3 regions of the Pseudomonas sp. MOIL14HWK12:I2 genome follow, and region 1 is predicted to be linked to each of the others. Evidence: predicted binding sites of a transcription regulator. Region 1 holds the regulator's gene; each other region holds the start of a gene.
What was found. The regulator sigma-54, encoded in region 1, starts transcription at its own class of promoters, with help from an activator protein. The targets are predictions, from matches to a motif close to ANTGGCATNNANNTTGCTNT.
Positions count from the first base shown of each region.

Region 2: a site for sigma-54 is predicted at 1,523-1,542, ahead of flhA (flagellar biosynthesis protein FlhA). Genes of this name have one in related genera too.
Region 3: a site for sigma-54 is predicted at 7,563-7,582, ahead of PSK12I2_RS0120655 (circularly permuted type 2 ATP-grasp protein). Genes of this name have one in related genera too.

Region 1 is NZ_AZOA01000003.1:414,867-424,553, forward strand. It holds gene lptC (LPS export ABC transporter periplasmic protein LptC) at 1-253, shown strand, start outside; gene lptA (lipopolysaccharide transport periplasmic protein LptA) at 240-782, shown strand; gene lptB (LPS export ABC transporter ATP-binding protein) at 779-1,507, shown strand; gene PSK12I2_RS0101980 (RNA polymerase factor sigma-54) at 1,610-3,109, shown strand; gene hpf (ribosome hibernation-promoting factor, HPF/YfiA family) at 3,199-3,507, shown strand; gene ptsN (PTS IIA-like nitrogen regulatory protein PtsN) at 3,526-3,990, shown strand; gene rapZ (RNase adapter RapZ) at 3,992-4,846, shown strand; gene PSK12I2_RS0102000 (HPr family phosphocarrier protein) at 4,878-5,150, shown strand; gene PSK12I2_RS0102005 (superoxide dismutase) at 5,223-5,837, opposite strand; gene pmbA (metalloprotease PmbA) at 6,060-7,409, opposite strand; gene yjgA (ribosome biogenesis factor YjgA) at 7,502-8,026, shown strand; gene tldD (metalloprotease TldD) at 8,062-9,507, opposite strand; gene PSK12I2_RS0102025 (carbon-nitrogen hydrolase family protein) at 9,619-9,687, opposite strand, start outside.
Region 2 is NZ_AZOA01000009.1:173,080-182,766, reverse strand. It holds gene flhB (flagellar biosynthesis protein FlhB) at 1-857, shown strand, start outside; gene sodC (superoxide dismutase family protein) at 850-1,377, opposite strand; gene flhA (flagellar biosynthesis protein FlhA) at 1,627-3,729, shown strand; gene flhF (flagellar biosynthesis protein FlhF) at 3,740-5,068, shown strand; gene fleN (flagellar synthesis regulator FleN) at 5,161-5,991, shown strand; gene fliA (RNA polymerase sigma factor FliA) at 5,988-6,728, shown strand; gene PSK12I2_RS0107915 (chemotaxis response regulator CheY) at 6,816-7,190, shown strand; gene PSK12I2_RS0107910 (protein phosphatase CheZ) at 7,210-7,998, shown strand; gene PSK12I2_RS0107905 (chemotaxis protein CheA) at 8,025-9,687, shown strand, end outside.
Region 3 is NZ_KI783313.1:940,518-950,204, forward strand. It holds gene PSK12I2_RS0120610 (glutamine--tRNA ligase/YqeY domain fusion protein) at 1-416, opposite strand, end outside; gene PSK12I2_RS0120615 (peptidylprolyl isomerase) at 563-1,057, shown strand; gene lpxH (UDP-2,3-diacylglucosamine diphosphatase) at 1,054-1,782, shown strand; gene PSK12I2_RS0120625 (HDOD domain-containing protein) at 1,967-2,779, shown strand; tRNA gene PSK12I2_RS0120630 (tRNA-Ser) at 2,852-2,941, opposite strand; gene PSK12I2_RS0120640 (proteasome-type protease) at 3,475-4,212, opposite strand; gene PSK12I2_RS0120645 (transglutaminase family protein) at 4,311-5,111, opposite strand; gene PSK12I2_RS0120650 (alpha-E domain-containing protein) at 5,108-6,061, opposite strand; gene PSK12I2_RS0120655 (circularly permuted type 2 ATP-grasp protein) at 6,124-7,533, opposite strand; gene PSK12I2_RS0120660 (ribonuclease E inhibitor RraB) at 7,791-8,132, opposite strand; gene speE (polyamine aminopropyltransferase) at 8,237-9,088, opposite strand; gene PSK12I2_RS0120670 (PLDc N-terminal domain-containing protein) at 9,185-9,397, opposite strand; gene mtnC (acireductone synthase) at 9,647-9,687, opposite strand, start outside.

The DNA of each region.
Region 1 (9,687 bases):
CGCCCCCGGTGGCAGTCAGGCGGAGCTGATCGATGACGTGCGCGTCGAGCGTACCGATGAGAAAGGCCGCCCGGTGGTGTTGACCACCACCCGCATGACCGTCTTTCCTGACAAACAATATGCGCAAACCGAGCAAGCCGTTAGAATCGAGGCCGCCAATGGGGTGACCACGGCCAATGGCATGAAAGCGTATCTAGAAGACGGCAGAATGCTCCTGCTGTCCAACGTAAGAGGCCAGCATGAGGTTCGTTAAAACCCTCCCCTTCCTGTTCACCCTCGGCGCCACCTTTGGCAGTGCCGCGGCTTGGGCCCTGCCGACCGATCGCACCCAGCCGATCCGCGTGCAGGCCGATAGCGCCGAGCTCGATGACAAGCAGGGCGTGGCCGTGTACCGCGGAGACGTGGTCATCACCCAGGGCAGCATGAAGATCACCGGCAACACGGTGACCCTGACCCAGGACAACCAGGGCAACATCAAGGTCGCCACCGCAGTGGGCAAACCGGCCTACTACGAGCAGAAGCCCTCGGCGGACAAGGACATCGTCAAGGCCTATGGTCTGACGATCCAGTATTTCGCCCAGGAAAATCGCATCATCCTGATCGATCAGGCCAAGGTGGTCCAACAGGGCAACACCTTCGAAGGCGAGAAGATCGTCTACGACACCCAGCGCCAGATCGTCAACGCCGGGCGTGCCAACGGCAGCAAGGTCACCACGCCGCGGCCGCGGATCGACATGGTCATCCAGCCCAAGGATCAGCAGCAGTCGGGGCAGGGACAATGACGGTTACGCTCAAAGCCCAGCATCTGGCCAAGAGCTACAAGGGTCGTCAGGTCGTTCGCGACGTCAGCGTCAGCATCGACAGCGGGCAGATCGTCGGCCTGCTCGGTCCGAACGGCGCCGGCAAGACCACCTGCTTCTACATGATCGTCGGCCTGGTCAAGGCCGATCAGGGTCGCGTGCTGATCGACGACCAGGACGTCACCGCCCTGCCCATGCATGGCCGTGCCCGTGCCGGGATCGGCTACCTGCCCCAGGAAGCCTCGATCTTTCGCAAGCTGACCGTAGCCGACAACATCCTCGGCATCCTGGAAACCCGCAAGGACCTGGACAAGGCCGGCCGGCTGCGTGAGCTGGAGAGCCTGCTGCAGGAATTCCACATCACCCACATCCGCGACAACCGCGGCATGAGCCTGTCGGGTGGCGAGCGGCGCCGTGTCGAGATCGCCCGCGCCCTGGCCACCGCGCCCAAGTTCATCCTGCTGGACGAACCCTTCGCCGGCGTGGACCCCATCTCCGTGGGCGACATCAAGCAGATCATTCGTCACCTCAAGGCCAAGGGCATCGGTGTCCTCATCACCGACCACAATGTCCGGGAAACCCTGACCATCTGCGAGACGGCCTATATCGTCAACGATGGCCAGCTCATCGCCGAGGGTACCGCCGAGGAAGTCCTCGCCAACGAGCTGGTGAAGGAAGTCTATCTGGGCCACGAATTCCGCCTCTAGGCAAACCCGGGGAAACAAGGCATATAATTTGCTAACGCTCGCAGGGTTCGCGAGGTTCGGTGGCGCTGTTCGCGTCGGTAGACAAGGTGTATTTCCGCAGCCATGAAACCATCGCTAGTCCTCAAGATGGGCCAGCAGCTGACGATGACGCCGCAGCTGCAACAAGCCATACGTCTGCTCCAGCTCTCGACGCTCGACCTGCAGCAGGAGATCCAGGAAGCCCTGGAATCCAATCCGATGCTGGAACGCCAGGAAGAAGGTGAAGACTTCGACCAGAGCGACGCCTCGGGCGAAGGCGACGAGCTGGCGAATCCCGGCGGTACCGAAATCAACTTCAAGGAAACCTCGGTCGCCACCAACGAGATGGCCGACGAGTCCGAGTGGAGCGAACGCATCCCCAGCGACAGTGAGCTGCCGGTGGACACCGCCTGGGAAGACATCTACCAGACCAGCGCCAGCAGCCTGCCCAGCAACGACGACGACGAGTGGGACTTCACCACCCGCACCTCGGCCGGCGAAAGCCTGCAGACCCACCTGCTCTGGCAGCTCAACCTGGCGCCCATGTCGGATCTCGACCGCCTGATCGCCCTGGCGATCATCGACGGCATCGACACCGATGGCTATCTGCAGGAAAGCCTGGAAGACATCCATGCCTCCCTCGATCCCGAACTGGAAGTCGATCTCGACGAAGTCGAGGTGGTGCTTCGACGCGTCCAGCAATTCGAGCCGGCCGGCGTCGCCGCGCGCAATCTGCGCGAGTGCCTGCTGATCCAGCTGGCCCAGCTGCCGGCTAACCTCCCCCTGCTCGGCGAGGCCAAGCGCCTGGTGGGCGACTACCTGGATCTGCTCGGCAGTCGCGACTATGCGCAGCTGATGCGCCGCATGAAGATCAAGGAAGACGAACTCAAGCCCGTCATCGAACTGATCCAGACCCTGCACCCGCGCCCCGGCTCGCAGATCGAGTCCGGCGAGGCCGAATACGTGGTGCCGGACGTCATCGTGCGCAAGCACAACGAGCGCTGGCTGGTGGAGCTCAACCAGGAAGCCGTGCCGCGCCTGCGGGTCAATCCCCAGTACGCCGGCTTCGTCAAGCGCGCCGACAGCAGCGCCGACAACACCTACATGCGCAACCAGCTGCAGGAAGCGCGCTGGTTCATCAAGAGCTTGCAAAGCCGCAACGAGACCCTGATGAAGGTGGCGACCCAGATCGTCGAGCACCAGCGGGGCTTTCTCGAATACGGTGAAGAGGCCATGAAGCCGCTGGTCCTGCACGACATCGCCGAGGCGGTGGGCATGCACGAGTCGACCATCTCCCGGGTGACCACCCAGAAGTTCATGCACACCCCGCGTGGCATCTACGAACTCAAGTACTTCTTCTCCAGCCACGTCAGCACCGCCGAGGGGGGCGAATGTTCCTCCACCGCGATCCGCGCGATCATCAAGAAATTGGTGGCGGCGGAAAACGCGAAAAAGCCGTTGAGTGACAGCAAGATCGCTGGTTTACTGGAATCGCAAGGTATACAAGTCGCTCGTCGCACGGTGGCTAAGTATCGGGAATCCCTGGGTATCGCTCCGTCCAGCGAACGCAAGCGTCTCATCTGACGCGTCCTGATGTGACCGTGCCTCGATCGACCCTTGTCATGTCGGCGAGCAGCTTCGCCGATCGTAGCCCGGCAATAAGGAGAAGCGGTATGCAAGTCAACATCAGTGGCCATCAGCTTGAAGTGACAGAAGCCCTGCGTGACTACATCGGCGAGAAACTCGCCCGCCTCGAACGGCACTTCGACCGTATTACCAACGTCCAGGTGATCCTGGAAGTGGACAAGCTCAAGCAGAAAGCCGAAGCCACCCTGCACGTCGCCGGCGCCGCAGTGGTCGCCAATGCCGAGCACGACGACATGTATGCCGCCATCGATCTCCTGGCCGACAAGCTCGACCGCCAACTGATTAAACACAAGGAAAAATCGATCGAACGCCAGCAGGGCGTCGGCGTCCGCTGAGGTTTCGATCGCCGCTTTATGATCAGACTCGAAAACATCCTGACCCCCGGCCGCACCCAGACGGGTGCGCCGGGCGGCAGCAAAGCCGCTGTACTGGAACGCATCGCCGAGCTGGCCGCGCAGGAACTGCCCGGCCACGACGCCGCGCACATCCACGAATGCCTGATGGCGCGCGAGCGTTTGGGCTCCACTGGTTTCGGCAATGGCATCGCCATTCCCCACTGCCGCCTGGCGGGTCTGCAGCAACCGCTGTGCGTGCTCTTCCACCTGCAGCAACCAGTGGACTTCGATTCCCTCGACGGCGCGCCGGTAGACCTGGTGTTCGTCCTGCTGGTCCCGGAAGCCGCCACCGAACAGCACCTCACCCTGCTGCGCCAGATCGCCGGCATCCTGGATCGCGCCGACATCCGCGAGCGGCTGCGCAAGGCCAAGGATAGCCAGGCGCTCTATCAGATCGTCGTCGAGGCCCAGAGCGGACACTGACATGCACCTCATCATCGTGAGCGGACGTTCCGGGTCGGGCAAGAGTACGGCGCTCAACGTGCTTGAGGACAATGGCTTCTATTGCATCGACAACCTGCCGGCCAGTCTGCTGCCCGATCTGGCCCAGCATGCCCTGACCGACATGGAGCGGCCCCAGCCCAAGGTCGCCCTGTCAATCGATGCACGCAATCTGCCCAGCCAGTTGCAACGCTTTCCCGAATTGCTCGAACAGGTGCGCAGCCGCAACATCCGCTGCGACATCCTCTATCTGGACGCCGATGACCAGACGCTGCTCAAGCGCTTTTCCGAGACGCGTCGCCGGCATCCGCTGTCCAACCAGGAAAGATCCCTGGCCGAGGCCATTCACGACGAGCAGGTGCTGCTGTCGCCCATCGCCGACCTCTCCGACCTGAAGATCGACACCACTCACCTGAATCTCTATCAGCTGCGCGACATCCTCAAGTTGCGCCTGCTGAACGCCCCAGAGCCCGGCACCGCCTATCTGGTGGAATCCTTCGGCTTCAAGCGGGGCCTGCCGGTGGACGCGGACATGGTGTTCGACGTGCGCTTTCTGCCCAATCCCTACTGGAAACCGGACCTGCGCGACTTTTCCGGACTGGATGCCCCGGTGCGGGACTATCTCGAGCAACAGCCCGAGGTAGAGACCCTGTACAATGACATCCGCGATTACCTGGTGAAGTGGTTGCCGCGTTTTGCCGCCAACAACAGGTCCTATGTGACCGTGGCCATTGGTTGTACCGGTGGTCATCACCGCTCGGTCTATCTGGCCGATCGCCTGGGTCGCGAACTCAAGAACCTGCTCAAGAACGTCCAGATCCGTCACCGCGATCTCTGACGCCCGTTTTGTTTCGACAAGGACAGACTCAATGCCTGCCCAACAGATCACCATCATCAACAAGCTGGGCCTGCACGCCCGTGCGGCGGCCAAGTTCGTCGGCGTGGCCGGCCGCTATCCCGCCAGCGTCCGCGTCGGCCGCAGTGGCGAATCGCCGGTCGATGGCAAGAGCATCATGGCGGTCATGATGCTGGCCGCCGGCAAGGGCACGGTCCTGCAGCTGGAAACCGAGGGTGAGCAGAGCGACGAGGCCATGCGCGCCCTGGTCGAGCTGATCAACAACTACTTCGACGAGGGCGAGTGACAGGCCCCCCGCGCCAGTCGCAGCTCCGATAAAAAAAGCCGCCCGAGGGCGGCTTTTTCATTGGGCGTCGACTCAGGCGTTCAGCGCCGCTTCGTAGCGACGGGACACTTCCGGCCAGTTGATGACGTTGAAGAAGGCGCCGATGTACTCGGGACGACGGTTCTGGTAGCGCAGGTAGTAGGCGTGCTCCCAGACGTCCAGGCCGAGGATCGGGGTGTTGCCGGTCATCAGCGGGCTGTCCTGGTTGCCGGTGCTCTCGACCACCAGCTTCTTCTCGGGGGTGACGCTCAGCCAGGCCCAGCCGCTGCCGAAGCGGGTCAGGGCAGCCTTGGTGAAGGCTTCCTTGAAGGCGTCGAAGCCGCCCAGCTGGGACTCGATGGCTTCGGCCAGGGCGCCTTCGGGCTTGCCGCCGGCATTGGGGGCCATCACGGTCCAGAACAGGCTGTGGTTGGCATGGCCGCCACCGTTGTTCTGCACGGCGCCGCGCTTGTCCTGGGGCAGCTTGTCCAGCTGGCGAACCACGTCTTCGGCCGACAGGTTGGCGAACTCGGTGCCTTCCAGCGCCGCGTTCAGGTTGTTGATGTAGGTCTGGTGGTGCTTGGTATGGTGGATTTCCATGGTCTGGGCATCGACGTGCGGTTCCAGCGCGTCGTAGGCGTAGGGCAGCTGAGGCAGAGTATGCGGCATGCGGATTGTCTCCATGGTGGCTTTGGTATGGACCCACGCCCTTGGGCGTTGGGGTGTACGGCTGGTGCGCCACGGCGCACCGTCTGAAGCCTTGGCCGTCCGGTCAGTGGATTCGACCGCACGGCTATGTCCTAGTGCATTGCTAGGATACTAACGAGTAACGGGGTGGGCTGTCTCCCGTTCGACAGGATTTTCCTCATCGCGACGGCTTCCACCGCCCTTCTAGCTGCCCGCCAGGGTCATGCCATCGATCAGGACCGAACCGGTGCGCAGACTGCCGCGGCGTTCCACGTCGCTGCCCACCGCCAGGATCTGGCGGAACATGTCGCCCAGCCGCCCGGCGATGGTGACCTCCTGGACCGGAAACTGGATCTCGCCATTCTCGATCCAGAAGCCGCCGGCGCCCCGGGAATAGTCACCGGTGACCAGGTTGGTGCCCTGCCCCATCATTTCCGTGACCAAAAAGCCCGTGCCCATCTGCCGGATCAGCTCGGCCTGGTCGGCCGTGCCATGGCTGACGTGCAGGTTGTGCACGCCGCCGGCATTGGCGGTGCTTTGCAGGCCCAGCTTGCGCGCGGAATAGCTGCCGAGCACATAGGACACCAGTTGGCCGTTCTCGACGAAGGGCTTGGCGTAGGTGGCCAGGCCTTCGCCGTCGAAGGCGGCGCTGCCCAAGGCGCGTGGCAGGTGCGGCCGCTCGTCCAGGGTCAGCCAGTCGGGAAACACCTGCTGGCCCAGGGCGCCTTCGAGGAAGGACGACTTGCGATAGAGGTTGCCGCCGGAAATGGCGGCGAGAAAGGTACCGAACAGGCCGGCGGCCATTTCCGGCGAAAACAGCACCGGGACCTTGGCGGTGGGCACCGGCCTGGCCCCCAGGCGACTCACGGCGCGCTCGGCGGCGCGGCGACCGATCTCCTCGGCGCTCATCAGCTCGTGACCGATCCGATTGACGTCGTAGTAGTAGTCGCGCTGCATGGCCTCGCCGCTGCCGGCGATCATCACGCAGCTCAGGCTGTGCCGGGTGCTGGCATAGCCGCCGACGAAGCCGTGGCTGTTGCCGTACACCCGGCAGCTCTGGTGGGTATTGAGGGTGGTGCCGTCGGCATTGCCGATGCGGCTGTCGGCGGCGTAGGCCGCGGCTTCGCAGGCCAGCGCCTGCTCGATGGCCTGCTCGGGGGTGATGTCCCAGGGATGATAGAGGTCGAGATCGGGCAGTTCGCCGCGCGCCATCAGTTCGGCGTCGGCCAGACCCGCGCAGGGATCCTCGGAGGTGTGCTTGGCGATGGCCAGGGCCGCGGCCACGGTTTCGCGGATCGCCTCGGGACCGGTGGCGGAGGTACTGGCCGAGCCCTTGCGCTGACCGGCATAGAGGGTGATGCCGAAGCCCTGGTCGCGATTGAATTCGACGGTTTCCACCTCGCCCTTGCGGACCGAGGTGGACAGACCCTGGTCGACCGAGACGGCCACTTCACCGGCACTGGCGCCCTGGCGCCGGGCCTCGGCCAGGATGGCCTCGACCTGTTCGCGCAATTCGGGGAGCGCAGCGGGACCCACGGCGGCGTTGCGATTCATGACGTTCTCCTTACGGACGGCGCCGGCCAGGCCGGACAACCGTGCGGCAACTCGTTATGATGGCGCCCATTCTTAGCTGGACCCCATAGTTCATGGTTGATTCTTACGACGACGACGCGCCGCTGGGCGAAAAGAGCAAGACACAGGTCAAGCGCGAGCTGCATGCGCTGCAGGATCTGGGCGAACGCCTGGCCGGGCTGCCGGCCGAGCAGCTGGACCGCCTGCCGCTGACCGATCCGCTGCGCAAGGCCCTGGCCGAGGCGCCCAAGCACAAGACGCACATCGCGCGCAAAAGGCATGTCCAGTACCTGGGCAAGCTGATGCGCGACCAGGACCTGGAAGCCATCCTGGTACTGGTAGACCAGATGGACACCTCGACACGGCAGTACAACGAGCGCTTCCACGCCCTGGAGCGCTGGCGCGACCGGCTGATCGCCGAAGGCGACCAGGCGTTGGAGGCCTTCGTGGCGCTTTACCCGGAGACCGACCGCCAGCACCTGCGCGGCCTGGTGCGGCATGCCCAGCACGAAGCGGCGCACAACAAGCCGCCGGCGGCGGCGCGCAAGGTCTTCAAGTACATCCGCACCCTCGACGAAACCCAGCGCGGTCTGCGCTAGGTTTCCGTCCGCGATGGCCACGGCCGGTGCCCGCATCAGGCGCCAGTGCCGCCCACGGTGATGGCATCGATCTTCAGCGTCGGCTGCCCCACACCCACCGGAAGTGACTGGCCGTCCTTGCCACAGGTCCCTACCCCCGCATCCAGCGCCAGGTCGTTGCCGACCATGGACACCCGGTTCATGACCTCGGGGCCGTTGCCGATCAGGGTGGCGCCCTTCACCGGGCGACCGAGCTTGCCGTTCTCGATGAGGTAGGCCTCGTTGGTGGTGAAGACGAACTTGCCGCTGGTGATGTCCACCTGACCGCCGCCCAGGCTGGCGCAATAGATGCCCTTCTCCACCGAGGCGATGATCTCGGCCGGATCGCTCTGGCCGGCCAGCATGTAGGTGTTGGTCATGCGCGGCATCGGCAGATGGGCATAGGATTCACGGCGGCCATTGCCGGTGGGCGCCACGCCCATCAGCCGGGCATTGAGCTTGTCCTGCATGTAGCCCTTGAGGATGCCGTTCTCGATCAGCACGTTGTAGCCGCTGGGCGTGCCCTCGTCGTCGATGGATAGCGAGCCGCGGCGATCCGGCAGGGTGCCGTCGTCGACGATGGTGCAAAGCGAGGACGCCACCTGGCGACCGAGCTGGCCGCTGTAGTTGGAGCTGCCCTTGCGGTTGAAATCGCCTTCCAGGCCATGGCCGACCGCCTCGTGCAGCAGCACGCCGGACCAGCCGGCGCCCAGCACCACCGGCAGGGTGCCCGCCGGGGCCGCGGTGGCTTCGAGGTTGACCAGCGCCTGGCGCACGGCCTCGCGGGCGTAGCCCAGGGCACGGTCATCACGCTGGAAATAACGGTAGTCGCAGCGACCGCCGCCGCCGCTGTTGCCGCGCTCGCGGCGGCCGTTCTGCTCGACGATGACGCTGACGCCCAGGCGCACCAGTGGGCGCACATCGGCTGCCAGGGTGCCGTCGACCGCGGCCACCAGGGTGCGCTCCCAGACCCCGGCCAGGCTGATGGTGACCTGCTGGATACGCGGATCCAGGGCACGGGTCGCCTCGTCCAGCTGCTTCAGGAAGGCGACCTTGGTGGCGCGATCCAGCACGTCCAGCGGATTGTCCTGGCCATAGAGGCGCTGCGCCGGCTCCACCGCGCGAAACGCCTGGACGTGGCCCTCGGCGCCGCTGCGGGAAATGGACCGCGCGGCCTGGGCGGCCAGATCCAGGGCCTCGCCGGTGATGGCGTTGCTATAGGCGAAGCCGGTCTTCTCGCCGGACAGTGCGCGCACGCCAACGCCCTGGTCGAGGTGGAAGCCGCCTTCCTTGACGATGCCGTCTTCCAGCAGCCAGGATTCGGAGACGATGCTCTGGAAATACAGGTCGGCGGCGTCGATGCCGGGACCGGCCAGACGCTGCAGCACGGGTTGCAGATCGTCCACCGCGAGTCCGCCGGGACCCAGCAGGGCCGAGCCGACGCTATTCAGGTAATCACTCATGGAAACTCCAGACGACGCCACAATGGACGTCGGAACGATGAAAGGGTCGCGACCTGGCCTCTAGCCTACTCGCGGAAGTCTCGGTGCCCTGATGCAAAAGACCAATGGCGGTCATTGCCGTTCGGCCAGGCGCGCCGGCAGGAAGCGGCGGTGCCGGGTCACCGGCATCCGCTGACGCAA
Region 2 (9,687 bases), on a different contig from region 1:
CCTTGGTGGTGATCGCCGCCATCGTTGGCCACATCGCCCTGGGCGGCTTCCTGTTTTCCGGCAAGATGCTGGCGCCCAAGCCGAGCCGGATGAATCCCATGTCCGGGATCGCCCGGATGTTTTCCAAGAATTCTCTGGTGGAGTTGCTCAAGGCCTTGGGCAAGTTCTTCATCATCCTCGGCGTATCGGTGCTGGTGCTGATGAGCGAGCGCACGGCCCTGTTGCAGATCGCCAAGCTGCCGACCGAGCAGGCGCTCCTGCACAGCATGCAGGTGGTGGGGCATGCCACCCTGCTGCTGGCCCTGGGGCTGCTGATCATCGCCGCGGTGGACGTGCCCTTCCAGATCTTCAGCAATCGCAAGAAGCTGATGATGACCAAGCAGGAGATCAAGGACGAATACAAGGACGCCGAGGGCAAGCCCGAGGTCAAGGGCAAGATCCGCCAGATGCAGCGGCAGATGGCCCAGCGTCGGATGATGGCCGAAGTGCCCAATGCCGATGTGGTCATCACCAACCCGACCCACTTCGCCGTGGCGCTCAAGTACGACGCGGCCAAGGGCGGGGCGCCGGTGCTGGTGGCCAAGGGCAGCGATTTCACCGCGCTGAAGATCCGCGAGATCGCCCAGGAACACCAGGTCTCGCTGCTGGAGTCGCCAGGGCTGGCGCGCGCGGTGTATTTCTCCACCGAGGTGGATCAGGAGATTCCGGCCGGACTCTATGTGGCCGTGGCCCAGGTCCTGGCCTATGTCTATCAGCTCAGGCAATTCCGGGCTGGACGCGGGCGCAAGCCCAAGTTGTCCGATCTGCCCATCCCGCCGGATCTGCGGCGGGATGAGGAGGGGAAGGCGCCTACTTGATGACGCCGCAGGCGACGCGTGCGCCGCCACCGCCCAGCGGCTTGGGCTGGTCGGCGTAGTTGTCGCCACCGGCATGCACCATCAACGCATGGCCCTTGAGCTCTTCCAGGCGCTTCAGGCGGGGCGCCAGCACCGGCTGGGTGGCCTGGCCGTCGGCGGTCACGTAGAGCGCCGGCAATTCGCCCAGGTGGCCGTCGTCCGACCAGGGCGCGCTGTGCTTGCCGGTGTTACGCGGATCCAGATGGCCGCCCGCCGCGCCCCCTGCGGTCAGGGTGCCGTTCACCTCGGCCGCGCCGCAGTTGGGCTTGGTGTGGACGTGGAAGCCATGGATACCGGGCTCCAGGCCCTTGAGATCCGGCGTGAAGACCAGACCGTACTTGGAGCGGGTCACCTGCACGCTGCCGACACTTTCGCCCACACCGTCGGTCGTGACCTTGTTCAGCGGGATCGTCAGGGATTCGGCTGCCTGGGCGGTGCCGACCAGGCAGGTGGCCAACAGGGTCGCGGTCCAGATTTTCATGGTGATGTTCCTCGGATAGGCGCGCTAGCGCGGGTCCCTAGACAGACTCATGGCCTCCGCCCACGGTTCAGCCGACGAGTCCGGCGATCCGTAACCAGTCCTGTATCACCTCTCGGAAAACCTCGCTGATTCAAGGTCTTGAGCAGTTGGCCCGGAGCTTGCTCAAGCCCCTGCGAACAGTGCGCCGCGTCAACTTTCCGTGACGACGGCACCGGCAAGCGAGGAATGGGTGTGAAAGTCGACAAATCCATGATGATGGGCAACATGCGCGGTCTGGCTCGCGGCAATCTGGGCGTGCCGCTGGCCGTCCTGGCGATGCTCGCCATGATGACCCTGCCGATGCCGCCGTTCCTGCTGGACGTGCTGTTCACCTTCAACATCGCCCTGTCAATCGTGGTCCTGCTGGTCAGCGTCTACGCCCTGCGGCCGCTGGATTTCGCGGTCTTCCCGACCATCCTGCTGGTGTCGACCCTGCTGCGCCTGGCGCTGAACGTGGCCTCGAGCCGCGTGGTGCTGTTGCACGGCCAGGACGGTCACGACGCCGCGGGCAAGGTCATCCAGGCCTTCGGCGAGGTGGTGGTCGGCGGCAACTACGTGGTCGGTGCGGTGGTGTTCGCCATCCTCATGATCATCAACTTCGTGGTGGTGACCAAGGGTGCCGGCCGCATCTCCGAGGTGTCGGCGCGTTTCACCCTGGACGCCATGCCCGGCAAGCAGATGGCCATCGACGCCGACCTGAACGCCGGCATCATCGACCAGGCCGAAGCCAAGAAGCGCCGGACCGAAGTGGGCCAGGAAGCCGACTTCTACGGTTCCATGGACGGTGCCAGCAAGTTCGTCCGCGGTGACGCCGTCGCCGGTCTGCTGATCCTGTTCATCAACCTTATCGGCGGCATGGCCATCGGTATGGCCCAGCACGGTCTGCCGTTCGGCGAAGCGGCGCGCATCTACGCCCTGCTGACCATCGGTGACGGCCTGGTCGCCCAGGTTCCCTCGCTGCTGCTGTCGGTCGCCGCGGCCATCATGGTCACCCGGGTGTCCTCCGCCGAAGACATGGGTCAGCAGGTCAATCGTCAGATGTTCGCCTCGCCCAAGGCGCTGGCGGTCTCGGCTTTCATCATCATCGCCATGGGCCTGGTGCCTGGCATGCCGCACCTGCCGTTCCTCGGCCTGGGTGGCGCCGCCGCTGCCGGTGCCTGGCTGATCTACAAGCGTCAGCGCCAGGCCAAGCAGACCGCCGAGGTCGAAGCCAAGAAGCAGCAGGACCTGGCTCCCGTGCAGCGTCCGGCCGAGGCCAAGGAGCTGGGCTGGGACGACGTCACCCCGGTGGACATGGTCGGTCTGGAAGTCGGCTATCGGCTGATCCCCATGGTCGATCGCAACCAGGGTGGCCAACTCCTGGCGCGGATCAAGGGCGTGCGCAAGAAGCTGTCCCAGGACCTCGGTTTCCTCATGCCGTCGGTACACATCCGCGACAACCTGGACCTGCTGCCCAACGCCTATCGTCTGACTCTGATGGGCGTCAGCGTGGCCGAGGCCGAGATCTATCCCGACCGCGAACTGGCCATCAACCCCGGTCAGGTCTATGGCTCCCTCAACGGCGTCGCCGCCAAGGATCCGGCATTCGGTCTGGAGGCGGTCTGGATCGACGTCACCCAGCGCGACCAGGCCCAGTCCCTCGGCTACACCGTGGTCGATGCCAGCACCGTGGTCGCCACCCACCTCAACCAGGTGCTCTTCAAGCACGCCCACGAGCTGATCGGCCACGAGGAGGTCCAGCAACTGCTGCAGGTACTGGCCAAGAGTTCGCCCAAGCTGGCCGAGGAGCTGGTGCCCGGCATCGTCTCCCTGTCGACCCTGCTCAAGATCCTCCAGCAACTGCTGCAGGAGCAGGTCCCGGTCCGCGACATCCGTACCATCGCCGAAGCCATCGCCAACGTCGGTCCGCGGAGTCAAGATCCCGCCGCCATCGCCGGTGCCGTACGGGTCGCCTTGTCCCGCGCAATCGTCCAGAACATCGTTGGAATGGAGCCTGAGCTGCCTGTTATCACCCTTGAGCCAAGGTTGGAACAGATGTTGCTAAGTAGTATGCAGAAGGCCGGTCAAGGCGCCGAGGACGGCATGTTCCTCGAGCCTGGCATGGCTGAAAAACTGCAGCGTTCCCTCATCGAGGCAGCGCAGCGTCAGGAAATGATGGGTAAGCCAGTGGTGCTGCTGGTAGCCGGTGCGATCCGCGGGATGATGTCCCGCTTCGCGCGGATGGCGGCGCCGAACATGAGTGTACTGGCCTACCAGGAAATTCCGGACAACAAGCAGGTCACCATCGTCGCTACCGTTGGCCAGAATGGCTGAGGTCTAGATCATGCAAGTCAAACGTTTCTTCGCCGCCGATATGCGTCAAGCCATGAAGCTGGTACGCGACGAGCTGGGCCCGGATGCCGCCATCCTCAGCAACCGCCGGGTCGCCGGTGGTGTCGAGCTGACCGCGGCGCTGGACTACCAGGCTCCGGCACCGGCCGCGCCCAACGCGGAGCTGCAGGCGGAGTTGCGCAAGACCCATGCGAAGATCGCCCAGGCCCATGCCGACCTCAGCATCCGCGCGCCGGGCGTGCCCTCGGCCGCACCCAAGGACAAGCAGCTGCTCGGCGCCATCAGCGCCGCCGACAGCCGCCGCGAGCCGGTGATCGCCCCGCCGCGTGCGCCCCAGCCGGCCGCTGCCGCCCCTGCCGCCAGCGCCGCGCCGGAAGACCGTCGCGCCCTGGAAGCCATGCGCAGCGAACTCAGCGGTCTGCGTGAACTGCTGGAAGTCCAGCTCGGCTCCATGGCCTGGACCCAGGTGCAGTCCACCCGTCCGCAGCAGGCCGGCCTCTGGCGTCGTCTGCAGCGCATGGGTCTGCCGGCCGATCTGGCCCGCCACCTGCTCGACAGCGTCGCCAAGATCCAGGACCCGCGCCATGCCTGGCGCATGCTGCTGGCCAACTTCGCCCAGCTGGCCAAGACCACCGATGCCAAGATTCTGGAGGAGGGTGGTGTCGTCGCCTTCGTCGGTCCGGCCGGCATGGGCAAGACCACCACCCTGGCCAAGCTCGCCGCCAGCTACGTGCTCAAGTACGGTCCCCAGAGTCTGGCGCTGGTCAGCATGGACAGCTTCCGCATCGGTGCCCAGGAGCAGATCAAGACCCTTGGCCGCATCCTCGACGTGCCGGTGACCCTGGTCGACCCGGGCCAGTCCCTGGCCCAGGCGCTGGCACCCCTGGCACGCAAGCGCCTGGTGCTGATCGACACCGCGGGCATGCCCGCCAATGATCCGGCGCTCAAGGTGCAGCTCGAAGCCCTGGCCAACCGCCAGCTGAAAATTCGCAACTATCTGGTATTGGGTGTCACCAGCCAGAGCCAGGTGCTCAAGGCGGCCTACCACAGCTATCGGCGCTGCGGCCTGAGCGGCTGCGTGCTGACCAAGCTGGACGAAGCCGCCAGTCTCGGCGAGGCCCTGGGTCTGGCCATCAGCCAGCGCCTGCCGGTGGCCTACATTGCCGACGGCCCGCGCATCCCGGACGACCTGCATCCGGCCCGCAGCCACCAGCTGGTGAGCCGCGCGGTGAGCCTGCAGGCCCCCGAGGAACCGAGCGAAGAAACCATGGCGGGCATGCTTGCCGGCCTGTATCAGAGCAATGCCCGCCGCGCCGGTTAGCGCAGACGAACGGTAGTGGTGCATCGCATGCCTGGGCACGCCAAATGCACTTGGTCTAAAGTGTGACGGATTTCAATCAAAGGTATCAGGCAATGGGTAGCATGCATCCCGTCCAAGTCATAGCGGTCACGGGCGGTAAAGGCGGTGTCGGCAAGACCAACGTGTCGGTCAACCTGGCCTTGGCCCTGGCCGATATCGGGCGGCGCGTCATGCTGCTCGACGCCGACCTGGGCCTTGCCAACATCGACGTTCTGCTCGGCCTGTCGCCCAAGCGCACCCTGGCCGACGTCATCTCCGGCGAGTGCGAGCTGCGCGACGTGCTGCTGCACGGCCCGGGCGGCATCCGCATCGTCCCGGCGGCCTCGGGCACCCAGGCGATGGTCAATCTGACGCCGGCCCAGCACGCCGGTCTGATCCAGGCCTTCAGCGACATCAGCGAAAACCTCGACGTGCTCATCGTCGATACCGCGGCCGGCATCGGCGACCAGGTGGTCAGCTTCGTTCGCGCCGCCCAGGAAGTCCTGGTGGTGGTGTGCGACGAGCCCACCTCCATCACCGATGCCTACGCCCTGATCAAGCTGCTCAATCGCGACCATGGCGTCACCCGTTTCCGGGTCCTGGCGAACATGGCGCTGACGCCCCAGGAAGGTCGCAATCTCTTTGCTAAGCTGACCAAGGTGACCGACAGATTCCTGGATGTCGCCCTCCAGTATGTGGGCGCCATTCCGTTCGACGAGGCGGTGCGCAAAGCCGTGCAGAAACAGCGCCCCGTGTTCGAAGCCTTTCCGCGTGCCAAGGCCTCGCTGGCCTTTCGTGCGGTAGCTCAGAAAGTCGATGGCTGGCCGTTGCCCGCCAATCCGCGCGGCCATCTCGAGTTCTTTGTCGAGCGCCTTGTGCAACCAGCCATCGGTACCCACGCATGACAGCATCCAGCGGGCTTCGCATGTACAGCAAAACCTCGGAACGTACCCAGCAGGAGCAACTCATCAACCGCTATGCGCCGTTGGTGAAACGCATCGCCTACCACCTCCTGGCGCGATTGCCTGCCAGTGTGCAGGTCGAGGACCTGATGCAGGCCGGCATGATCGGCCTGCTGGAGGCCTCGCGCAAATATGACGCCGGCAAGGGTGCCAGCTTCGAGACCTACGCCGGCATCCGCATCCGCGGCGCCATGCTCGACGAGGTCCGCAAGGGCGATTGGGCACCACGCTCGGTGCACCGCAACACGCGCATGGTCACCGACGCCATTCGCGCGGTGGAAGCGCGCACCGGTCGCGACGCTAAAGATTCCGAAGTCGCGGCCGAACTTAAATTGAGTCTGGATGAGTACTACGGCATCCTTGGCGACACCATGGGGAGTCGCCTGTTCAGTTTCGACGACCTCATGGAGGGTGGTGAGCATGGGCTCGAGGAGAGCGGTTCGCATGAACTCGAACCCGGTCGCGGTCTGGAGGACGAGCGCTTCCGCAAGGCCCTGGCCGACGCCATCGCCAATCTTCCGGAGCGTGAACGTCTGGTGCTCTCGCTGTATTACGACGAGGAACTCAACCTCAAGGAAATCGGCGAGGTGCTGGGCGTGAGCGAGTCACGCGTCTGCCAACTTCACAGTCAATGCGCGGCACGCCTGCGGGCGCGGCTGGCGGAATGGCGTTCGCGTTAACCGGCTGGTACTCAGGCTACTACGATTGCTTAGACGCGCCTTGCGGCGTGTGTGCGGATTAGGACGGAGGTCGACTTGGACAAGAACATGAAAATCCTCATCGTGGACGATTTTTCCACGATGAGACGCATCATCAAGAATTTGCTGCGCGATCTGGGATTCACCAACACCGCCGAAGCGGACGACGGCAACACCGCGCTGCCGATGTTGCAGAGCGGCAACTTCGATTTTCTCGTCACCGACTGGAACATGCCCGGCATGACCGGCATCGACCTGCTGCGCCAGGTGCGCGCCGATGCGCGCCTGAAGACCCTGCCAGTGCTGATGGTGACCGCCGAAGCCAAGCGCGAGCAGATCATCGAAGCCGCTCAGGCCGGCGTGAACGGCTATGTGGTCAAGCCTTTCACCGCCCAGGTGCTGAAAGAAAAGATCGACAAGATCTTCGAGCGGGTGAACGGCTGAAGAAAGCCGCGGGGACGTTATGGATCAGCTTGGCTCCAACAGCTTCAGCGACTTCGAGTCGAATCTCAAACAGCACGCCCAAGAGCTGGTGAAATGCCTGGAAAGCGGCGATTTCACCCAGGCCGTGCACGTCATCAATGAACTCAACCAGTTGCGCGATCGGGGTCTCTACCAGGAAGTCGGCAAGCTGACCCGCGAGTTGCACAACGCCATCGTCAACTTCGAGATCGATCCGCGCGGCATGGCCGGCGAAGAGGTCTCCCAGATCAGCGATGCCACCGATCGTCTCTCCTACGTGGTGAAGATGACCGAGAACGCCGCCAACCGGACCATGGATCTGGTGGAGGAGAGCGCCCCGCTGGTAGGCAACTTCGGCGACGAAGCCCGGGCCGTGCATGCCGACTGGAAGAAGTTCATGCGCCGGGAAATGGGCGCGGACGAATTCCGCGAGCTGGCCAAGCGCGTCGACGCCTTCCTCAGTCACAGCGAGAGCAGCGCCGAGCAATTGTCGGCCAAGCTCAACGACATCCTCCTGGCGCAGGACTACCAGGACCTTACCGGTCAGGTGATCAAGCGCGTGGTCAATCTCGTCGGGCAGATCGAGAAAGACCTCGTCAAGCTGGTGATGATGGCCAGCCAGGTCGATCGCTATACCGGCTTCAGTCACGATCACACCGCGCTGATCGAACAGAATCGAAAAGAAAAGACGATGAAGGGTGAAGGTCCGCAGATTCATGCCGATAAGCGTGAAGACGTCGTGGCCGCTCAGGTCGACGTCGACGATCTTCTATCCAGTCTGGGCTTTTGACCCAGACCCTCTTGGGGAGTGCAGGAATGAGCTTCGACGCCGATGAAGAGATCCTCCAGGATTTCCTGGTAGAGGCCGGCGAGATTCTCGAACAGTTGTCCGAACAATTGGTCGAGCTGGAAAGCCGCCCGGATGACATGGATCTGCTGAACGCCATTTTCCGTGGCTTCCATACCGTAAAGGGCGGTGCCGGTTTCCTGCAGCTCCATACCCTGGTCGAGTGCTGCCATATCGCGGAAAACGTTTTCGACATCCTGCGCAAGGGCGAACGCCGCGTGGATGCCGAGCTGATGGATGTGGTGCTGCAGGCACTGGATTCCGTCAACGAGATGTTCGGTCAGGTCCGTGAACGCGAAGAGCCGACCCCGGCCTCGCCCGAATTGCTGGCGGCCCTGGCCCGCCTGGCCGAGCCCGCCGGCAGTGCGCCGGCGCCGGCTGCGGTTGCGCCCGTGGCTGCCGCTCCGGCAGTGGTCGCGGAACCGGCTCCGGTCGCCGCTGCGGCGGCCGAGCCGGAATTGAGCGATGCCGATTTCCAGAATCTGCTCGATGCCCTGGGCAGCGAGCCGAGCGCGGCAGCGGAAACGCCGGCAGCCGCCGGTGGCGACGACATCACCGATGACGAATTCGAAGCCCTGCTCGACCAGCTGCATGGCAAGGGCAAGTTCCAGGAGGCGCCGGCCGCCGCGCCAGTTGCCGCTGCGGCCCCTGCCGCGGCCGCGCCCGGTGGCGACGACATCACCGACGATGAATTCGAGGCCCTGCTCGACGAATTGCACGGCAAGGGCAAGTTCGTCGCCAGCGAAGCCGCGGCACCCGTCGCTGCAGCCCCGGCCGCAGCGGCTCCGGCAGCCGCAGCGAGCGGTGACGAGATCACCGACGACGAATTCGAATCCCTGCTCGACGAATTGCATGGCAAGGGCAAGTTCAGTGGTCCCGCGGCAGCCGCGGAAGCGGTAGCCGCTCCGGTGGCCGCTGCGCCGGCACCGGTGGCCGCACCTCAGCCGGCGGCTCCCGCGCCTGCGCCGAAGCCGGCGCCGGTGGCCGAGGCCGCGGTGCCCAAGCCGGCAGCCGCCGCGCCTGCCGAGCGTCCCACCAGCGAGGCGGAGACCACCGTGCGGGTCGACACCGCGCGGCTGGACGAGATCATGAACATGGTCGGCGAACTGGTGCTGGTGCGTAACCGTCTGGTACGCCTGGGCCTGAACAGCGGCGACGAAGCCATGGCCAAGGCCGTGTCCAACCTCGACGTGGTCACCGCCGATCTGCAGACCTCGGTCATGAAGACCCGGATGCAGCCGATCAAGAAGGTCTTTGGTCGCTTCCCGCGCCTGGTCCGCGATCTGGCGCGCAGCCTGAAGAAAGAGATCAATCTGGAACTGGTCGGTGAAGAAACCGACCTGGACAAGAACCTGGTCGAGGCCCTGGCCGATCCGCTGGTGCACCTGGTGCGCAACGCGGTCGACCACGGCATCGAAGGACCGGCCGAGCGTGAAGAGAACGGCAAGTCCCGTGCGGGGCGCGTAGTGCTCTCCGCCGAGCAGGAAGGCGACCATATCCTTCTGTCGATCTCCGATGACGGCAAGGGCATGGACGCGGATCTGCTGCGCAACAAGGCCGTGGAAAAAGGTCTGCTCGACCGCGACGCGGCCGATCGCCTGACCGAGACCGAGTGCTTCAACCTGATCTTCG
Region 3 (9,687 bases), on a different contig from region 1:
CGGGCCTGCTCGGGGGTGAGGTCGCAGACATAGGCCAGGCCCTGTTCGATCAGGTTGACGGCCCAGGCGTAGAGCTGGTCGAAGTAGCTGGAGGCGTAGCGCACCTCGCCGGCCCAGTCGAAGCCCAGCCAGTGCACATCGCTCTTGATGGCGTCGATGTATTCCTGGTCTTCCTTGGCCGGGTTGGTGTCGTCGAAGCGCAGATGGCAATCGCCGCCGAATTCCTTGGCCAGGCCGAAGTTCACGCAGATCGACTTGGCGTGGCCGATGTGCAGGTAGCCGTTGGGCTCCGGGGGGAAGCGGGTGACGATCTTGGCCTGCTTGCCGGCGTCCAGGTCAGCCTGGACGATCTGCCGCAGGAAATGCGCGGGGGCGGCTTTGGCGGCGGTGGACGAGTCGGAAGTCGGCTTGCTCATGGGATCCTTAACTGGGCAGACGCGCGGCCAGGGTAGGCCGGGCAAAGGTAAACCCGTATCATAGCCCAACCCGTCAAGTCCCGGCGAAACCCTTGAGGCCTTCGCCGGGTCTGGATGCTGTCCCCCTTAGCTACGGATTCGCTGCCATGATCAAGCTGCACACCAACCACGGCGTCATCACCCTGGAACTCTTCGAGGACAAGGCGCCCGAAACCGCGGCCAATTTCAAGGAATACGTCAAGAGCGGTCACTACGACGGCACCATCTTCCACCGTGTGATCAGCAACTTCATGGTCCAGGGCGGTGGTTTCGAGCCGGGCATGAAGCAGAAGCCGACCCGCGCCCCGATCAAGAACGAAGCCAACAATGGCGTCTCCAACGCGATCGGCACCGTCGCCATGGCCCGCACCATGGACCCGCACTCCGCCTCGGCGCAGTTCTTCATCAACGTGTCCGACAACACCTTCCTCAACCACACCGCGCCCACCAGCCAGGGCTGGGGCTATGCGGTGTTCGGCAAGGTCGTCGAAGGCATGGACGTGGTCAACGCCATCAAGGGCGTCGCCACCACCAGCAAGGCCGGTCACCAGGACGTGCCGAGCGAAGACGTGATCATCGAGAAGGCCGAGATCGTCGAGTGATCCTACTGGTCTCCGACCTGCATCTCGAACCGCAACGCCCGGACCTGGTCCGGGCGTTTTTGCATCTCCTCGAAACCCGCGCCCGCGGTGCCGAGGCCCTGTACATCCTTGGCGATCTGTTCGAAGCCTGGATCGGCGACGACGCCATGGGTGCCTTCGAGCAGGAGATCGCCACGGCCCTGCGCCAGCTGGCTGACAGCGGCACGGCCCTCTACCTGATGCACGGCAATCGCGACTTTCTCATCGGCAAGGCCTTTTGCCGCCAGGCTGGCTGCCGCCTGCTGCCGGATCGCCATATCGCCGACTTCCACGGCCGTCGCGTGCTGCTGATGCACGGCGATACCCTCTGCACCCGCGACGAGGGCTACCAGAAGCTGCGCCGCATCCTGCGCAACCCCCTCACCCTCTTCGTCCTGCGCCACCTGCCGCTGGCCAGCCGCCAGCAGCTGGCGCGCAAGCTGCGCAGCGAAAGTCGCCAGCAGACCCGGGCCAAGGCCATGGACATCACCGATGTCACCGAGGCCGAGGTCGAGCGGGAAATGCGCACCGCCCGGGTGACCACGCTGATCCACGGCCATACCCACAGACCCGCCCGTCATGAGCTGCTGCTCGATGGCCAGCCGGCCGAACGTATCGTGCTGGGCGATTGGGACCGTCGCGGCTGGGTGCTGGAAGCCAGCACAGCGGGCCTGAGCCAGGTCGATTTCGCCCTCGACGAACGGTAATGACGCAGCCAGGCATGCTTGGCTTTCTCTCGGCAAGTCCCTGACCGGCAAGGCAATCCTGCGCGGCCACCTGGTCCTGGTCGCCCGCGCTGCGACCGATCGTCACATGGCGACTACAGAAATCCGCGCAGGCGACCGATGACGAGGGTGTAAGGAGATGTAACCCTTTTCCGCGGAGACGCCCATGCAACTCGACACCCTCTTTGCCCAGCTGCACAACCTGCCCAACGTCCCCGAAGTGGCGCAGGTCCTGATCCGGCAATTCGACGACCCCAACACCAGCATCGAAACCCTGTCGCGCACCGTGGCGCGTGACCCGGTCATCGCCGCCAAGGTGCTGCGGCTGGCCAACTCGGCGCGCTTCCGCGGCGCCCGCGAATCCACCAGCATCGAAGACGCCGCCCTGCGCCTGGGCTTCAACACCCTGCGCACCCTGGTCCTGGCTTCGGCCTTCGCCGGCGGCTTCAAGGCCGCACCCGGCTTCGATCTGCAGGCCTTCTGGTACAACAGCTTCCTGGTCGCCAGCCTGTGCAAGCCGCTGGCAAAGCAGGCCGGCCTGGACCAGGAAACCGCCTTTACCTGCGGCATGCTGCATGACATCGGTGAGTTGCTGATCCAGAGCGGTGCGCCGGAGCTGGCCCCCAGCCTGGCCGGTCGGACCACCGCCAGCAGCCATCGCGCCGCCGACGAGACCCTGCAACTGGGCTTTGGCTATCCGGAAGTGGGCGCCGAGCTGGCGCGTCGTTGGCAACTGCCCCAGGTGCTGCGCGATGCGATCGGCTATCAGGCCCGCCCGCTGCAGGCGCCGGAAGGCAACGGCTATGCGCTGATCGTGGCCCAGGCGGTCGCCGTGGCCGAGGTGCTGCACGAGAATGCCGGCGACAGCAAGGTCCAGGACCTGAGCGGCCCGCTGTTCGCCAGCATCGACCTGGAACAGCTGACCGCCGTGCTGCCCAACGCCCGGGATACCGCCGCGACCTTTGCCCAGGCTGCCTGATCCCCGGAGGGCCTGGCCAAATCGCAGGCAAGAAAAAACCCCTGGAGCTGGGCTCTCAGGGGTTTCTTAATCTGGCGGTGAGGGAGGGATTCGAACCCTCGATAAGATTTCTCCTATACACACTTTCCAGGCGTGCTCCTTCAACCGCTCGGACACCTCACCAGATTTGCTCAGTGGCTGCATCTGCATCACCGAGGCGCGCAACTATAGGCAAAGGCGATTTCGATGGCAAGCTTTTTCTTCAATCGATTCATACATTTGCATTCAGGACCTATAAGGGGCTCCGCCCTGCTCCGTTCACGGGATGACCGGCTGGTCGCTCTTCCCTCGCTCAAAACCACTGATACCTCCGACCAACGGTAGCGTCGCACGCAGTTTCCTAATCACCTGAAAGCAAAGGAAAAATCCCCTGGTACGACATTTCTGATAACCGCCTGGCCGGTTATCGCCACAAAACTGAAATTTATGTTCTATAGCTACTGGATAGTGCTCAAGCCTGCGGGTATCAGTAACTGCATGCCGCTGTTGCGCAAGCGCTTCCCGCTGAAGACGTAAAGGCTCTAAACAGCTAACAATAAAGGCCCCGAGTCATGTTCAAGAATCCCGTCCCCAAGTGGCGCCAGGCGAGTTTCGTGCTCATCGTCACCACCGTTGTGCTGGTCATCCCCAACCTCTCGCGGTTCTTTGGCTGATCCCTAGCGCCAGTAATCCGCAGGTGCTGCCGGCAAGGCTGCCAGCAGATCACGCAGCCCTTCCCCCCAGCCCTTGCGCAGGGCCTGGAAGTAGGGATCCTGTTCGTCGATCCGGTGACTGCTGACCTGCGCCAGCCGATCGCGCGGATAGACCACCAGATCCAGCGGTAGCCCCACCGACAGGTTGCTGCGAATGGTGGCGTCGTAGGACAGCAGCGCGCAGCGCAGGGCTTCTTCCAGCGGCGTCGCGAAGGACAGCGCCCGATCCAGGATGGGCTTGCCATATTTGCTCTCGCCAATCTGGAAGTAAGGCGTGTCCTCGGTGGCGCTGATGAAGTTGCCATGGGGATAGAGATTGAACAGCTCCGGCTCCGCGCCGCGGATCTGCCCACCCAACAGAAAGGAACAGCTCAGGTCCAGGCCGTGACCGCTGGGCGCATCCTCGGCATCGCGCTGCAGGACCTCGCGCAGGGTCTGCCCCAGCAGCCGGGCGGCGTCGTACAGGGTGGGTACGCCGTGCAGGTTGTCCTGCTCGCTGTCCAGGCGCTGTCGCAGCAGACTGATCACCGCCTGGGAGGTGGCCAGATTGCCTGCCGACTGGATGACGATCAGGCGCTCGCCGGGGATACGGAACAGGTGCAGCTTGCGAAAGGTGGCGATGTTGTCGACCCCGGCATTGGTACGGGAATCGGCGACGAATACCAGGCCATCTTGCAGTTTCATGGCGACGCAATAGGTCATGCGAACCTCGGCTGATCGAACGGTCGACGCGACAGCGCCCGACAGCAAAAGAAAAGACGGCCCCTGGCCGCCTTTTCGTCTGCTATGGGCAGCGCCGATTATTGCTGTTGCTGCGCCTGCTGCAAGGGCTCGACCAGCACCCTGGCCTCCATGTGCTCCACCCCGCCGCCGCGGCGCATGCCGCGCACGGGACAGGCGTCCAGGTAGTCCAGACCGATGGCCAGCCGTAGGTGCCGCTCCGGCCGGGCCAGGCGATTGGTGACGTCGTAGCTGTACCAGGCGCCGTCATGCCAGGCTTCCGCCCAGGCGTGGCTGGAGAGGTGCGCGCTGTCGTCGGTGCACAGATAGCCGGACACATAGCGCGCCGGGATCCCCAGGCTGCGGGCGCAGGCCAGGAAGGCATGGGCATGGTCCTGGCACACCCCGGCGCCCTTGGCGAAGGCCTGGGCGGCATTGCCGTCCACCTCGGTGGAGCCGGGCACATAGGTCATGCGCTCGTGCAGGCGCTCCATCAGCTGGATAAGGGTGTCGCGATCGCGGCGACCGTCGCAGACCTCGCGGGCGAAGGCGGTCAGCGCCTCGTCGGCCTCGGTCAGCCGGGTCTGGCGCAGGAAGGGAAAGGCCGAGGCCTGGCAGGGTTCCGCCTCGAAGGTCTCGTCGATCTCCACCTGGCCGCTGGCGGTGATGGTGATGGCGTCGTGCGGCGTATCCAGGGTCAGCACATGCAGGATGTTGCCGAAGGGATCGCGCTGCGCCCGCGCCGGCCGTGGCAAGGCCAGCTCCCAGCCGAGGATCCGCTGACGGGCATCATCCTGGGGCGTGAGCCGCAGGTACTGGATGCTCGCGCGTACCTGGTCTGCGTAGCGATACAGGGTTTCGTGATGAATCGCGAGTCTCATACGGTCTCCAGGTAAGCGGTATTGATGGCGCTGCCGAGCTGGCGGACATGGACGATGAAGTCGCCGATCCAGGCATGGAGTCCTTCTTCGAGCACCTCGTCGATGCTGGTATAGCGCAGCCGCGCCTCGAGACCGGCCGCCAGGCGCTTGGCCTCGCGGCCGTTCTCGCCGGGCAGACTGGCCAGCACCCGGTGCAGTTCGATCACGCAGGCCAGCAGCGAGCGCGGCAGGTCTTCCTGCAACAGCAGCAGTTCGGCGCCATTGCGCACGTTGAGGGCATCGCGATAGAGCTCGGTGTAGGCCTCGAAGGCGCTCAGGGCGCGCAACAGGGCGCTCCACTGATAGAAGCCGCGGGCGGAGGCGTCGCTGATGGCTTCCGCCTCCTCTTCCCCCAGTACCTGGTAGCGGGCGTCGAGCATGCGCAGGGTGTTGTCGGCGCGCTCGACGAAGGTGCCCAGGCGGATGAAGCGATAGGCGTCGTTTCTCATGATGGTGCCGACGGTGGCGCCGCGGAACAGGTGGGAGCGCTCCTTGACCCATTCGCAGAAGCGGCTGATGCCGAAGCGGATCAGACCGGTGACGGCAATCTCGCGCATCTCCAGCCAGGTGGAGTTGACGTTCTCCCACATGTCGGCGGTGATGCGTCCACGCACCGCGTGGGCATTGCTGCGCGCGGCCTGCAGGCAGCAATAGATGCTGCCGGGGTTGCGCTCGTCCAGGGCGAAGAAATGCAGCAGGCGCTCGGGGTGCAGGGCGCCGTGCTTTTCCCGGTAGTCATCCAGGGTGCCGGTGATGAGCAGCGGCATGGCCAGCTCGTCCAGGCCTCCGCCCTGCCCGCTCTGCGGCATCATCGACAGCGAATAGCTGACGTCCAGCATCCGCGCGAGATTCTCGGCGCGCTCCAGGTTGCGGGACATCCAGTACAGATCGGCAGCGGTACGACTCAACATGGTGGGGTCGCCTTTCAAAGGTCCTTGCGAGGCCGCCGGGGCGGCCACTGTTCTGTGGCGATCTAGTCCTGCACCACCCAGGTGTCCTTGGTGCCACCGCCCTGGGAGGAATTCACCACCAGCGAACCTTCGCGCAGGGCGACCCGGGTCAGGCCACCGGGCACCAGGCGCGTCTTGCGCCCGGACAGCACGAAGGGCCGCAGGTCGATGTGCCGCGGCGCGATGCCGTTCTCGACGAAGGTCGGGCAGGTGGACAGCGACAGGGTGGGCTGGGCGATGTAGGCGCTGGGATTGGCCTTGAGCCGGGCGCGGAAGGCTTCGATCTCCATGCTGCTGGCGGTGGGGCCGACCAGCATGCCGTAGCCGCCTGAGCCATGGACTTCCTTGACCACCAGCTCGGGCAGATTGGCCAGCACATGGGACAGTTCGTCCGGCTTGCGACACTGCCAGGTGGGCACGTTGTAGAGGATCGGCTCTTCGCTGAGATAGAAGCGGATCATCTCCGGGACATAGGGATAGATCGACTTGTCGTCGGCCACTCCGGTGCCGATGGCATTGGCCAGGATGACGTTGCCGGCGCGATAGGCCGCCAGCAGGCCAGGGACGCCAAGCAGGGAATCCGGATTGAAGGCCAGGGGATCGAGGAAGGCGTCGTCGAGGCGGCGATAGATGACGTCGACCTTCTGGAAGCCCGAGGTGGTGCGCATGAACACCTGTTCGTCGCGTACCAGCAGATCGGCGCCCTCCACCAGCTCCACGCCCATCTCCCGGGCCAGGAAGGCATGCTCGAAGTAGGCGCTGTTGAAGCGACCCGGGGTGAGGACCGCCACCGTGGGGTTGTTGACCGGGGTGGAACTGCGCAGGGTGTCGAGCAGCAGATTCGGATAGTGGTCGATGGGCGCGATGCGCTCCAGGGTGAACAGCTCGGGAAACAGCCGCATCATCATCTTGCGGTTCTCGAGCATGTAGGACACCCCGCTGGGGGTGCGTAGGTTGTCTTCCAGCACGTAGTAGGCACCGTCGCCATCGCGCACCAGGTCGACCCCGGCGATATGGGCATAGATGCCGTTGGGCAGGTCCAGCCCCTGCATCGCCAGCTGGTACTGGTCGTTGGCCAGCACCTGCTCGGCGGGAATGACCCCGGCCTTGATGATGCGCTGGTCGTGATAGAGGTCGTGGAGAAAGAGATTCAGCGCCTGGACGCGCTGGATGCAGCCGCGCTCGATGATCTGCCATTCGCTGGCGGGAATGGCCCGCGGTAGCGCATCGAAGGGAATCAGGCGCTCCGTGCCCTGCTCGTCGCCATAGAGGGTGAAGGTGATACCGGCGCGATGAAACAGCAGGTCGGCTTCACGCCGCCGCTGGGCCAGGAGTTCCGGGGGTGTCTCGCTCAGCCATTGCGCATAGCGACCATAGTGCGGTCGGCATTGCGCCTGGACGTCATACATCTCGTTATACAGTTGGCGGCTCATGCCGATCTCCTTGTCACCCACGGTGCAGCTTCGCAAGCCGCGTGCCAGCGCAAGAGGCTTGTAGATCAAGCTCTTGCGCGGCATCGGGTCGCGCGGTGCACCAAAGCCAGGCACGTAAGCGTGCGCATGCACCGCAACGTTTCCGTCATGAGCCTAAGACGGTGCGGCAGGCGGAAAGTGCGATGATTGAGCGGCGGGGTGATTTCAGAGGGTGAGACGGGCATCCCCGGCGGGATGCCGCCTCGGCAGGGCTTGGATCAGGCAGAGCTGCGGCTGACTTCCTGGGTCACGCCCCAACCGTCGAGCTGGCCGCCCAGGGGCACCACCACCGCTTCCAGATCGCTTTCGAAATCGTCGATGGTGGCGTGGGTGGCGAACATCACCTTGCTGACCTGCAGATGCCAACCCCCCTCTTCGTGCGGCATCACCTGGGCATTGAGGGACTCGCCGTGAAACTGGTCCGCAGCGATGCGGGCCTTGCCTTCATCGGCGAAGATGGCGAAGAAGTCGATTGGATGGAAACGGGCGAAATCGAAGCCGCCCTCCTTCATCCGCTGCAGCAGGTTCAAGCTCACATCATCGGCAAACGACAAGGACATAGGACAACCCTCCTCTGGTTCGGATGATCTTCTCGCCGAAGCGTCGCTACCGACGTCCGGCGAGTCGCGGCTGAAAACTCGAACGGTGCCGCGACCGCCAGGGCTTACGCCTTGCCGATGGCCTCCAGCACGTATCGAGGTAGAGCAAAGGCAGCAGCATGCAGCTCCGGGGTGTAGTAACGGGTCTGGATGCCTGTATCACTGTAGCGCTGCGCCAGGGTTTCGGCATCTTGCCGACGCAAGGTCACGTCCTTGCTGCCCCAGGCGAGGGTCATGACGCCCCCTATGTAGGTAGGCACCGCTGACAGATAAAAGTGCCAGTCGGCGAACAGCCCGGACATCCGGCCGGCGGTGGTCCTGACCTCGTCCAGTTGCAGGAAGGGGGTACCATTCTGGGCCACCATCACGCCGCCCTCGTTCAGGCAGCGATGGCAGGCCTGGTAGAAGTTCTCCGAGAACAGCACCTCGGCCGGGCCGATGGGATCGGTCGAGTCGGAGATGATGACGTCGTAGCGCTCGGTGGTGTTGGCGACGAAGTTCATGCCGTCGTCGATTACCAGATTCAGCCGCGGATCCTCGAAGGCACCCGCGGAATGGCCGGGGAAGTGCTCCTTGCACATCTCCACCACCGAACCGTCGATCTCGACCATGGTGATGTGCTCGACCCCCTGGTGCTTGGCCACTTCGCGCAGGATGCCGCCGTCGCCGCCGCCGATGATGAGCACCCGCTTGGGCGCCGGATGGGCCAGCAGGGGCACGTGGGTGAGCATCTCGTGATAGATGAATTCGTCGGCCTCGGTGGTCTGGATCACGCCATCCAGGGCCATGACCTTGCCCAGCACGGCGTTCTGGAAGATCACCAGGTGCTGATGTTCGGTGCGCACCTCGTGCAGCATGCGCTCGACGGTGAAGCGCTGGCCATAGCCGTCGTAGAGGGTTTCCAGGTAGTCGCTCATGTCGATCTCCGCAGGTGGCAGGCCGAGACGAGCAATGCCCGGCCAAAAGCCGGGCATTGTAAGAGCTGGATGTGACAGGCTCCAGTGTTGTGCTGGCTAACCCTTGTGGGTGGGCGCGGTGGCCGAGCGATTGCCGCGCGGGCCGGCGGCCGCCCAGGCGATCAGGCCGATCACCGGCAGCACGATGATGAGCACGGTCCAGCCGATCTTGGCGTTGCTGGTGCTGTCACTGCGGATGACGTTGACGATGGCCCAGATGTCGAGCAGGAAGACGATGAAGCCCAGTACACCGCCAATGGTGGAATTGATCATGTCGCGACTCCCGTTGCGAGGACACAGGTCTCGTCAATTGGGACTGGCAAGAGCGGCGTCGAGTTCGGCCGGCTCGCTTGGCAGCGGCGCCGGCCGAGGGTATTCAGAGCCAGGGCAAAGGCTCGCGAGCTAGAGACAAACAAGGCGAAAAAGGCTGAGGAAGCGGAGTTTACAAGCGGTAAATGAGCATTCCGAAGCCATTTTCAACGCCGTTTGGCCGACGCGCAGCAGCCTTTGTCCAGGCTCTCAGGCGAAGGCCGCGAGATCGATGTCGGCGAAGGACGCCA